2 regions of the Luteibacter flocculans genome follow, and region 2 is predicted to be linked to the other one. Evidence: riboswitches for the same ligand, from Rfam matches in the RefSeq annotation. Region 2 holds a riboswitch; the other holds the start of a gene.

Region 1 (4,837 bases), 200 kb from region 2:
GCTGTGGCCGGCCGCGTTGAGCGAGCCGCCCAGCGTGAATGCGCCCAGGTCCTTGTCCAGGTCCACGCGGGCGGTGCGTTCCGGGCGACGCGCGAGCAGGTTGCCGTCCTGGCTTCCGCCGTCGCGGTTCTTCGGCTGTTGGAGCGTGACGTAGCCGCGCACATGCCAGCCATCGACGTCCGCACCCACCTGCCCCTCGATGCCACGGATGCGTGCCTTGCTCACGTTGATCGGCAGGAAGTTGGCATCGAAGCCGATGAGGTCGTTCACGGTGGCCTGGTAGGCGTTCACCGCCCAGTTCCAGATCCCGGGACGCGCAGACAGCCCGATCTCGGCAGTACGCGAGGTTTCCGGATTCAGATTGACGGGCGCGCCGTACGGATAGAACTCGTCATTAAAGGTTGGCGCGTGGAAGGCGGTGCCATAGGACGCCGTGAGCTTCATGCCGTTGTCGAAGCGGAAACCATAGGCCGCCGAACCGGTGGTGTGGTTGCCGAACTGGGTGTTGTGGTCGTGACGGACCGAAAGCTGGAGTTCGTGGGCGCCAAACAGACCCTGGTACAGGGCGAAGATGCCTGTGTTGTTGCGCGAGTCGGCCAGGTAGTCGGTATCGCTCTTCAACGTTTCCTGCTGGTAGTCGACACCGGCCGTCAGGGTCTGGCCTGCGGCGAGGGTCACGTCGTTCTGCCAGGACGCCTGATTGCGCTTGGAGTAGAGATAGCCCACCCGCGCCTTGTCCACGCCGTAGTTCACGAAGTCGAGCGTCTTGTCGGCGCCATTGAGGTAATTGTCGGCGCGGTCCTGGTTCTGGCCGAGCGCGAGCGACATGCGCCACGCCGGCATCACGTCGAAAGCCAGCTTCCCACCGGCCACCTGCTGGGAGCGGCGCGTGAAGTTCTGGAAGTCGCCGTCGTACTCGATGTCGCCCTTGCTGCGCAGCCAGCTACCGGTGAGCTCGGTGCCATCGTCCCAGCGATAGCCGCCCGACAAGGCGCCGTTATACATGCGCGAGGCATCGTGATCCGGCTCGTCGGTGAAGCAGCCCGCCATGGCCTCCGCGGCGCCGACGCGGCAAGCGTTGATCCCGGCCGTGTATTGCCCGCCAAGGCTGGCGTTGTACCAGCCGTGCTGGCCGCCACCGGAAATGCCGGCCTGCCCCGCGGTATAGCCGTGGCTACCGCCCGTGACGGACAGCGTCGGGGTCGGCGCCTCACCGGTCTGGCCGTGGCGGGTGAAGATCTGGATAACGCCGCCAATGGCGTCAGATCCATACAGTGTCGAACGCGGACCGCGCACGATCTCGATGTGGTCGATCTGCTCCACGGGAAGCTGCTCATAGGCTGGCAGACCGGCACCCACCGTGCCGACGCGCACGCCGTCCACCAGCACCAGCGTGTGCGACGAATTGGTGCCGCGCATGAACAACGAGGTCTGCTGGCCGATGCCGCCGGTGTTCGCGATCGCCACGCCGGGCAGGCCAACGAGAAGATCCTGCACGCTCACCGGCTGCAGCCGCTCGATGTCCTCGCGGGTGATGAGGGTGACCGGTGCCAGCACCTCGTCCAGCGGCGTGGGTGCACGGTTGGCGGTCACCACCACCGGATCGAGCCGGTCGGGCGCGTCGGCGGCATGGGCCATCGTCATCGTGGACAAAAGCGCCGCCGCGAGCAGGGTCTTCTTCATGGAACGTCTTCCTTTCGCCGCAAAGCGGCTCATGCAGGCAATCGGAGGACGTGCGACGAACGGCAAACGGGAGGGAACCCGGCGGCTGTCCGGATCCGCCCTCCGCGAATCGATCGAAACAGGGACGCCCGCCGGGGTGGCGGGTCGACATCGGGCCGGTCTCCGGACTCGCGTCAGCCATCGACGATGGCCGGACCCGGTGCCTTCCCGCTCGCGCAGTGGCGTCTTACCGAGTCCGCGAACGGGCAATGCCCGCCTGGACGCATACCGTTGCGGGGGCAGTGCCGGCCTTGTCCTACGAAAGAACGCACCGGCTTCCCGTTTAATCCACGCCAACCACCGTCGGCGCGGACACCCGAACGGGGCGGATGGTAGCCGGCAAGTGCTTGTTTGTCACGACAAATTTAATTTTTGCTTAACACAGGGTTGACCATCGCAAAATAATTCGATTACAAGCGAAAGGAATTGCTGTCGGGCGCGCGGTATGGCGCAACGGGAGGCATGGCCTACGAAGCCGCGTCCGGGGGGACCGGTGGAGCGGGGCGATGAGACAGCAATACCGCCGGAGCTCGGCTCGCACCTTCGCAGCCGGCTTTCTTGCTTTTCCTCGGGGAGACAAACACATGCAGGCCTCCAACGTTCGCAATGGCGCCATTCGGCGCACCGCCTTGTGCACCGCCCTCGCCTTCTGCTTCGCCAGTGGCGCCGTGCTCGCCCAGTCCAATGCTTCCGGTGTCGTGTTCGGCCGCGTCGCGCAGCCGGACGGCGCCGTCGTCCATCTCGAAAACCTGGATACGGGTCTGACCCGCGACGTCGGCGTGGATGCCGATGGGCGCTACCGCGCCAGCTCGCTGCCGGTCGGCCGCTACAAGGTATCGGTCCAGCGCGGCGGTCAGGTCGCGGAAAGCCGCGACAACGTGCAGGTGAACCTCGGCGGCGGCGTGGACGTGTCCTTCGGCGGCGCAGCGACTGCTTCTGCAACTTCCGCGCAGAACCTGGAAGGCGTGCAGGTCACCGGCAACGTCCTCCCCGCGATCGACGTGTCCCAGGTCGACTCGCGCACCGTACTTACCTCGGAACAGTTGCAGAAGCTGCCTCTCGCACGCGACGTGACAGCGGCCGCGCTGCTCGCGCCGGGCGTCATTTCCGGCGACAGCCGCTACGGTAACGTCGCCTCGTTCGGCGGTTCGTCGGCGTCCGAGAACCAGTACTACATCAACGGCTATGCGGTGACCAACGCGCTCACCGGCCTGGGCTTCACCAGCCTGCCCTACGACGCGATCGACCAGCAACAGATCTTCACCGGTGGTTACGGTGCGGAATACGGTCGCTCGACTGGCGGCGTGATCAACATCGTGACCAAGCGCGGCGGCAACACCTGGAAGGGCGGCGTCGGCATGTACATCCAGCCGAACGGCGCACGCCAGTCGCCACGCAATATCTATCGCACCAACGGCCAGCTGTACCAGAACCGCGGCGACAACGAGCGCAGCGACACCCAGTACACCGCCTACATCAGCGGTCCGCTGATCAAGGACAAGCTGTTCCTGTTCGCTGCGGGCGACTTCACCCGCACCGATACCAAGTCCACCAGCAGCATTCTGGCCCCGCAGCGTACGAACCAGACGCAGAAGGCCACGAAGTGGATGGGCAAGATCGACTGGAACATCACCGACAACCATCTGCTCGAAGTCACCGGCATCGGCGACAAGACCAACACCGAACGCAGCGTCTACGCGTACGACTACGACACGCGCAGCCGCGGTGCGTATCTCGGCACCGACAATCTCAAGAACTTCGATGCGGGCGCGGGCTCGGCACCGGGCGGTGACGTCTACATCGGCAAGTACACGGGCTACATCACCGACGACCTGACCATCAACGCGCTGTACGGTCACACCACCACGAAGCACGAGCGCGATCTTGGCTACGCCGGTTCGTCGAACTGCCCGTGGATCACGGACAACCGTCGCGGCATCGCCAATCCGATTACCGGCTGCGGCCTCGTCAACGGCACGGTGCTGAATGCCGGTGCCAAGGACAAGACGCACGGCTGGCGTCTCGACGTGGAATACCGCGCGGGCGATCACGATCTGCGCGTCGGTGTGGACAACCAGACGCTCGAATCGACCTCCGGCAACATCTACGAAGGCGGCTACCGCTGGGTCTATCGCAATGCGGGCACAGTCACGGGCCGTCCCGACATCGTGCCGCCGCCCGGTACCACGTACGTCGCGGAAAAGCGTCTCTTCGAAACCGGCGCAAGCGTGAAGACCGAACAGGAAGCGCAGTACATCGAAGACCACTGGCAGGTCACCGATCGCTGGATGGTGTACCTCGGCCTGCGCAACGAGCAGTTCAAGAACTTGAATGGCGACGGCGAGACCTATGTGAAGCAGCGTCATCAGCTTGCGCCACGCCTCGGTGCGACCTGGGACGTGTTCGGCGACTCCACGTTCAAGATCTACGCGAACGCCGGCCGCTATCACCTCGCCATTCCGTCCAACGTCGCGATCCGCGGCGCGTCGGCATCCACGTACTACAGCGAGTACTACACCTATAGCGGCGTGGCTGCCAACGGCGAGCCGACCGGCCTGACCCAGCTCGGCAGCCGCGCGTACCTCAACGGCGAGGACGGCACGACGCCCGATCCGAAGACCGTGGCCGCGAAGGGCATCGACGCGTATTACCAGGACGAATACATCCTCGGCTTCGACAAGGCCATCAACGAGAACTGGAGCTTCGGTGCGAAGGCTACGTACCGCAAGCTGAAGAGCTCGATCGACGACTTCTGCGATTCGCGCCCGTTCGAGTCGTATGCCGCGCGCAACGGCATCGACATCAGCAACGCGTCGCTGCCCGGCTGCTATCTGTTCAATCCGGGCAAGTCGAACACCTTCCTCGTGGACGTGGGCGGCGGCCAGTACGTGCCGTTCAAGCTGACCAAGGACGACTTCACTTCCCCGCCGCCGGGCAATGTGCCGTTCCCGGATCTGAAGCGCAGCTATTACTCGCTCGATCTCTATCTGGAACATCACTTCGCGGACGATTGGTACGGCCGCATCGACTACACCTTCTCGCGCAGCTACGGCAACTCGGAAGGCCAGTTGAAGTCGGACATCGGCCAGCTCGATCCGTCGGTGACGCAGGACTG
Region 2 (4,837 bases):
CGCGGGTGTAAGGCTTGCTCAGCAGCTCCACGCCCTCATCGAGGCGGCCGCCATGCACGATGGCGTTTTCCGTGTAGCCCGAGGTGAACAGGACGCCGATACCTGGCTGCCGTTCGGCGGCCTTGCGCGCCAGCTCGGGGCTGCGCAACGGACCGGGCATCACCACGTCGGTGAACAGCAGATCGATCGCGATGCCGCTCTCGATGATCGACAATGCACTTTCCGCGTCACGTGCCTTGAGCACGCGATAGCCGAGGTCGCCCAGCATGGCGACGACGGTCTCGCGCACGGCGTCGTCGTCCTCCACCACCAGGATGGTCTCGTCGCCACCGCGCACGCCTTCCTCCTCAATGTCGACCACCCGGTCCTCGCTCTGCGTCGAGCGCGGCAGGTAGATCTTCACCGTCGTGCCATGACCCGGCTCGCTGTAGATCTTCACGTGGCCGCCGGACTGCTTCACGAAGCCATAGACCATCGACAGGCCAAGGCCGGTGCCGCGGCCTTCCGGCTTGGTCGTGAAGAACGGCTCGAATACCTGGTCGATGATCTCGGCGGGAATGCCGGTGCCGGTATCGGTGACCGCGATCATGACGTACTGGCCCGGACGCAGGTCGCCGTGTGCCGCGGCGTAGGTAGCGTCGAGCAGCGCGTTGCCGGCCTCGATGGTCAGCTTGCCGCGCCCTTCCATCGCGTCGCGTGCATTGAGCGCGAGATTGAGCAGCGCGTTCTCGACGTTGCCCGGATCGACCAGCGTGTTCCACAGGCCGCCGGCCACCACGGTCTCCACCTCGATCGCCTCACCCAGCGCGCGGCGAAGGAGTTCGTCCATGTCGCGGACGAAGCGGCCGATGTTCACCACCTTCGGGGCCAGCGGCTGGCGCCGACCGAAAGCGAGCAACTGAGCGGCGAGCTTGGTGCCGCGGGTGACGCCGGCCATGGCGTTCGCCACGCGGCGTTCCGCGCGGGCGTTGCCCGCCACGTCGGCGCTCAGCAGCTGCAGGTTGCCGCTGATCACCTGGAGCAGGTTATTGAAATCGTGCGCCACGCCACCGGTCAGCTTGCCGATCGCGTCCATCTTCTGCGCTTGGCGTAGCTGGTCCTGGGTCAGACCGAGCGCGAAGTCCACGGGCTCGCCGTCGCTCCGGGTCGGCAGCAGCGACACCATCAGCACCGGCTCGGCGTCCGTACCGCCGCGCCACGGCTCCACGGACAGGCGCCAGGGCGTGCCGTCGGCCGAGGCGACCTCCAGCGTGGCGAGGCCCTCATCTACGGATCGCGAAAAGGCATCGACGATCCGTTTCCGGGTCTCGTCACCCCATACGGCGAGGAAATCGTCCGAGGGCAACCGAGCGGCCGCCCACGCATTCGCGTACAGGAGCTCCCCGGCGGTGGAAAGGGCGACGATGCCGTAGGGAACGGCATCGAACGACCGGGAGATCAGTGCATGATCCTGCAGCGCAAAGGAAGATGGCATCGAGCCTGGCGGGTGCGTGAGGGAGGAAAGACGGGAGTTTATCGTTGCTCGCAAGATCCGATTGTGTAGACGATCTTCACATCCTCTTCGCGCTCGATTACGAATCCGATCAGATACCTGCGCCAGACCCAACATCTTGTGTTGACCCCTCGCCCCGCCGGCTATATCGTGTGCCCGCTGGTGTCCGGAGAGGCGCGACTGCCCGTCGGACTTAATAGGGAATCCGGTGCAAATCCGGAACTGCCCCGCAGCGGTAAGTGGAAACGACCCCGTCTGAATGCACTGGTCCTCAGCGACTGGGAAGCGATGGGTAGGCGGGCCTCCGGGCCCTCGTCCACGAGTCCGAAGACCTGCCAGCGGTCGGTGCCTCATCGGTGCCGATTGTGGTGACGGCTTCCGCGGGGAAGCGCGTCGCGGACCGGAGCCGCCCTGGGCAGGCTCCGTCCCGGCTTTTTTCCCGTTGGCCTGAACCGCTTCGAGCCCCGTCCGAGGGAACGGGAGTTTGAACCTGGCCCTGGGGCACGCCACACATGACCACGATGGATTCCGCCGCGCACGAGCGCACCGAGACGGCCGACGCCGTCACCACCACCCCGCCCGCGACCGGCAACGCGCCCGCCGCTGGCTATCGCAACGAGCCGCCACCGGCCTTTGCCCTGACCCCGCCGCACAACCCCGGCCAGATGCGCGTGACGAAGCGCAACGGCGGCCAGGAAGTCGTCGACGTGAACAAGATCGTGCGCGCGGTCACCCGCAGCGCCGACGGCCTTTACGCCGTGGACCCGATGCGCGTCGCGCTGAAGACGATCGGCGGCCTCTATGACGGCGCCACCACACAGGAACTCGACCAGCTGTCGATCCGCACGGCCGCCGCGCTGACTGCCGAGGAGCCGGAATACGGCCAGCTCGCCGCGCGCCTGCTCGCCGCCTTCATCGACAAGGAAGTGTCCGGGCAGGACATCCAGTCGTTCTCGCAGTCGATCTCCACCGGCTTCGAGCTGGGCATTCTCAACGAGCGCCTCCGTGACTTCGTGCAGGTGAACGCGCGCAAGCTCAACGATGCCGTGGACACCAGCGCCTCGCGACGCTTCGAGTACTTCGGCCTGCGCACGGTTTACGACCGCTACCTGCTGCGTCATCCGACGAAGCGCTTCGTCATCGAGACGCCGCAATATTTCTTCATGCGCATCGCCTGCGCGCTCGGCGGCAACGACGTGGCCGAGACGCTGGAGCTGTACCGCATGCTCTCCTCGCTGGAGTACCTCGCCAGCTCGCCGACCCTGTTCAACGCCGGCACCGCGCACGAGCAGCTGTCGTCGTGCTTTCTGCTGGATTCGCCGCAGGACGCGCTCGAGTCGATCTACGCCAAGTACGGTGACGTGGCCCAGTTGTCGAAGTTCGCGGGCGGCATCGGCCTCGCCTATTCGCGCATCCGCTCGCGCGGCTCGCTGATCCGCGGCACCAACGGCCACTCGAACGGCCTTGTGCCGTGGCTGAAGACGCTGGACGCCTCCGTCGCCGCCGTGAACCAGGGCGGCAAGCGCAAGGGCGCGGCCTGCGTGTATCTGGAATCGTGGCACGCGGACATCGAGGAATTCCTCGAATTGCGCGAGAACACCGGCGACGACGCACGCCGCACACACAACCTCAACCTCGCCAACTGGGTGCCCGATCTGTTCATGCGCCGGGTCGAAGCCGACGGCGACTGGTCGCTGTTCGACCCGAAGATCGTGCCGCACTTCGTCGACACCTGGGGCGCCGCGTTCGACGCCGCCTATGAAAAAGCCGAGGCCGACGGCCTGGCCGCGAAGACGATCAAGGCCCGCGAGCTGTACGCACGCATGCTGCGTTCGCTGGCACAGACCGGCAACGGCTGGATGACCTTCAAGGACCGCTCGAACGCCACCAGCAACCAGACGGCGCGCCCCGAGAACGTCATCCACCTGTCGAACCTCTGCACGGAAATCCTCGAGGTCACCAACGCGAACGAGACGGCCGTCTGCAACCTCGGCTCGATCAACCTCGCGCGGCACGTGGTCGACGGTGCGTTCGATTTCGACAAGCTGGCCACCACCGTACGCACGGCCGTGCGCCAGTTGAACCGCGTCATCGACCTCAACTTCTATCCGATCGCCACGGCCCGGACGGCCAACATGAAGTGGCGCCCGGTGGGCCTGGGCGTGATGGGTCTGCAGGACGTCTTCTTCAAGCTGCGTCTCCCGTTCGACTCCGACGCCGCGCGCGAGATATCCACGCGCATCGCGGAAGAGATCTATTTCCACGCCCTGTCGATGTCCAACGAGATCGCCGAGCGTGACGGGGCACATCCGGGCTTTGCGGAAACGCGTGCCGCCAACGGTGAGCTGCAGTTCGACTACTGGCCGGCGGCCACGCCGACCGGGCGCGATGCGCGCTGGGCGGAACTGCGCGAGAAGATCAAGGCCACCGGCCTGCGCAACTCCCTGCTGATCGCCATCGCACCGACGGCAACCATCGCCTCTATCGCCGGTTGCTACGAGTGCATCGAGCCGCAGGTGTCGAACCTCTTCAAGCGCGAGACGCTGTCCGGCGATTTCCTCGTCGTGAATCGCTACCTCGTCGAGGAATTGAAGACTCTTGGACTGTGGACCGCCGAAGTGCGCGACCAGATCAAGCTCGCCGAGGGTTCGGTGCAGGGCATCGCCGCCATTCCGGCCGAACTGCGCGCGGTCTACCGCACCACCTGGGAACTGCCGCAGAAGGCACTGATCGATCTCGCCGCCGCGCGCGGTGCCTACATCGACCAGAGCCAGTCATTGAACCTGTTCATGGAGAACCCGAACATCGGACAGCTTTCGTCGATGTACATGTACGCCTGGAAGGCGGGCATCAAGACGACCTACTACCTGCGCTCACGTCCGGCCACCCGCATTGCCAAGACCACTGTCAGCGCGACTGCTACGGCACCTGCTGCACCGGCCATCGATGCGCAGGAACAGGCAACGGCTGCCGTGTTCTGCTCGCTCGAAAACCCCGAATACTGCGAAGCCTGCCAGTAACCGGCCCGCGGAGCGGCACCTGCCGCTCCGCACCCCTTCTCGACGCTGGCGCGCCACGGCGCGCCGCTCGTCCACATTGAGGCACCTGATGTCCGCCACCCCGATCACTCGCGACTCCCACATCCTCGACCCCGGCTTCGAGCTCACCCTGCGGCCGATGAAGTACCCGCAGTTCTATGAGATGTACCGCGCCGCCATCCGCAATACGTGGACCGTGGAGGAAGTGGATTTCTCGCTCGACGTCACCGACCTCAAGTCGAAGATGTCCGATGCCGACCGGCACCTCATCCATCGCCTGGTCGCCTTCTTCGCCACGGGCGACACG

The links. A riboswitch is a leader RNA that binds a small molecule or an ion and turns the genes downstream of it on or off. The one in region 2 is predicted to bind cobalamin.
Region 1: it holds a riboswitch for cobalamin, as region 2 does, so the genes downstream of both, IM816_RS00550 (TonB-dependent receptor domain-containing protein) here and IM816_RS01365 (ribonucleoside-diphosphate reductase subunit alpha) in region 2, are expected to answer to the same signal.

The regions. Positions count from the first base shown of each region.
Region 1 is NZ_CP063231.1:122,350-127,186, reverse strand. Features, by position in the region: gene IM816_RS00550 (TonB-dependent receptor domain-containing protein) at 1-1,683, opposite strand, end outside; cobalamin riboswitch at 1,820-2,057, opposite strand; gene IM816_RS00545 (TonB-dependent receptor) at 2,307-4,837, shown strand, end outside.
Region 2 is NZ_CP063231.1:324,640-329,476, reverse strand. Features, by position in the region: gene IM816_RS01370 (response regulator) at 1-1,474, opposite strand, end outside; cobalamin riboswitch at 1,636-1,846, shown strand; gene IM816_RS01365 (ribonucleoside-diphosphate reductase subunit alpha) at 2,014-4,512, shown strand; gene IM816_RS01360 (ribonucleotide-diphosphate reductase subunit beta) at 4,601-4,837, shown strand, end outside.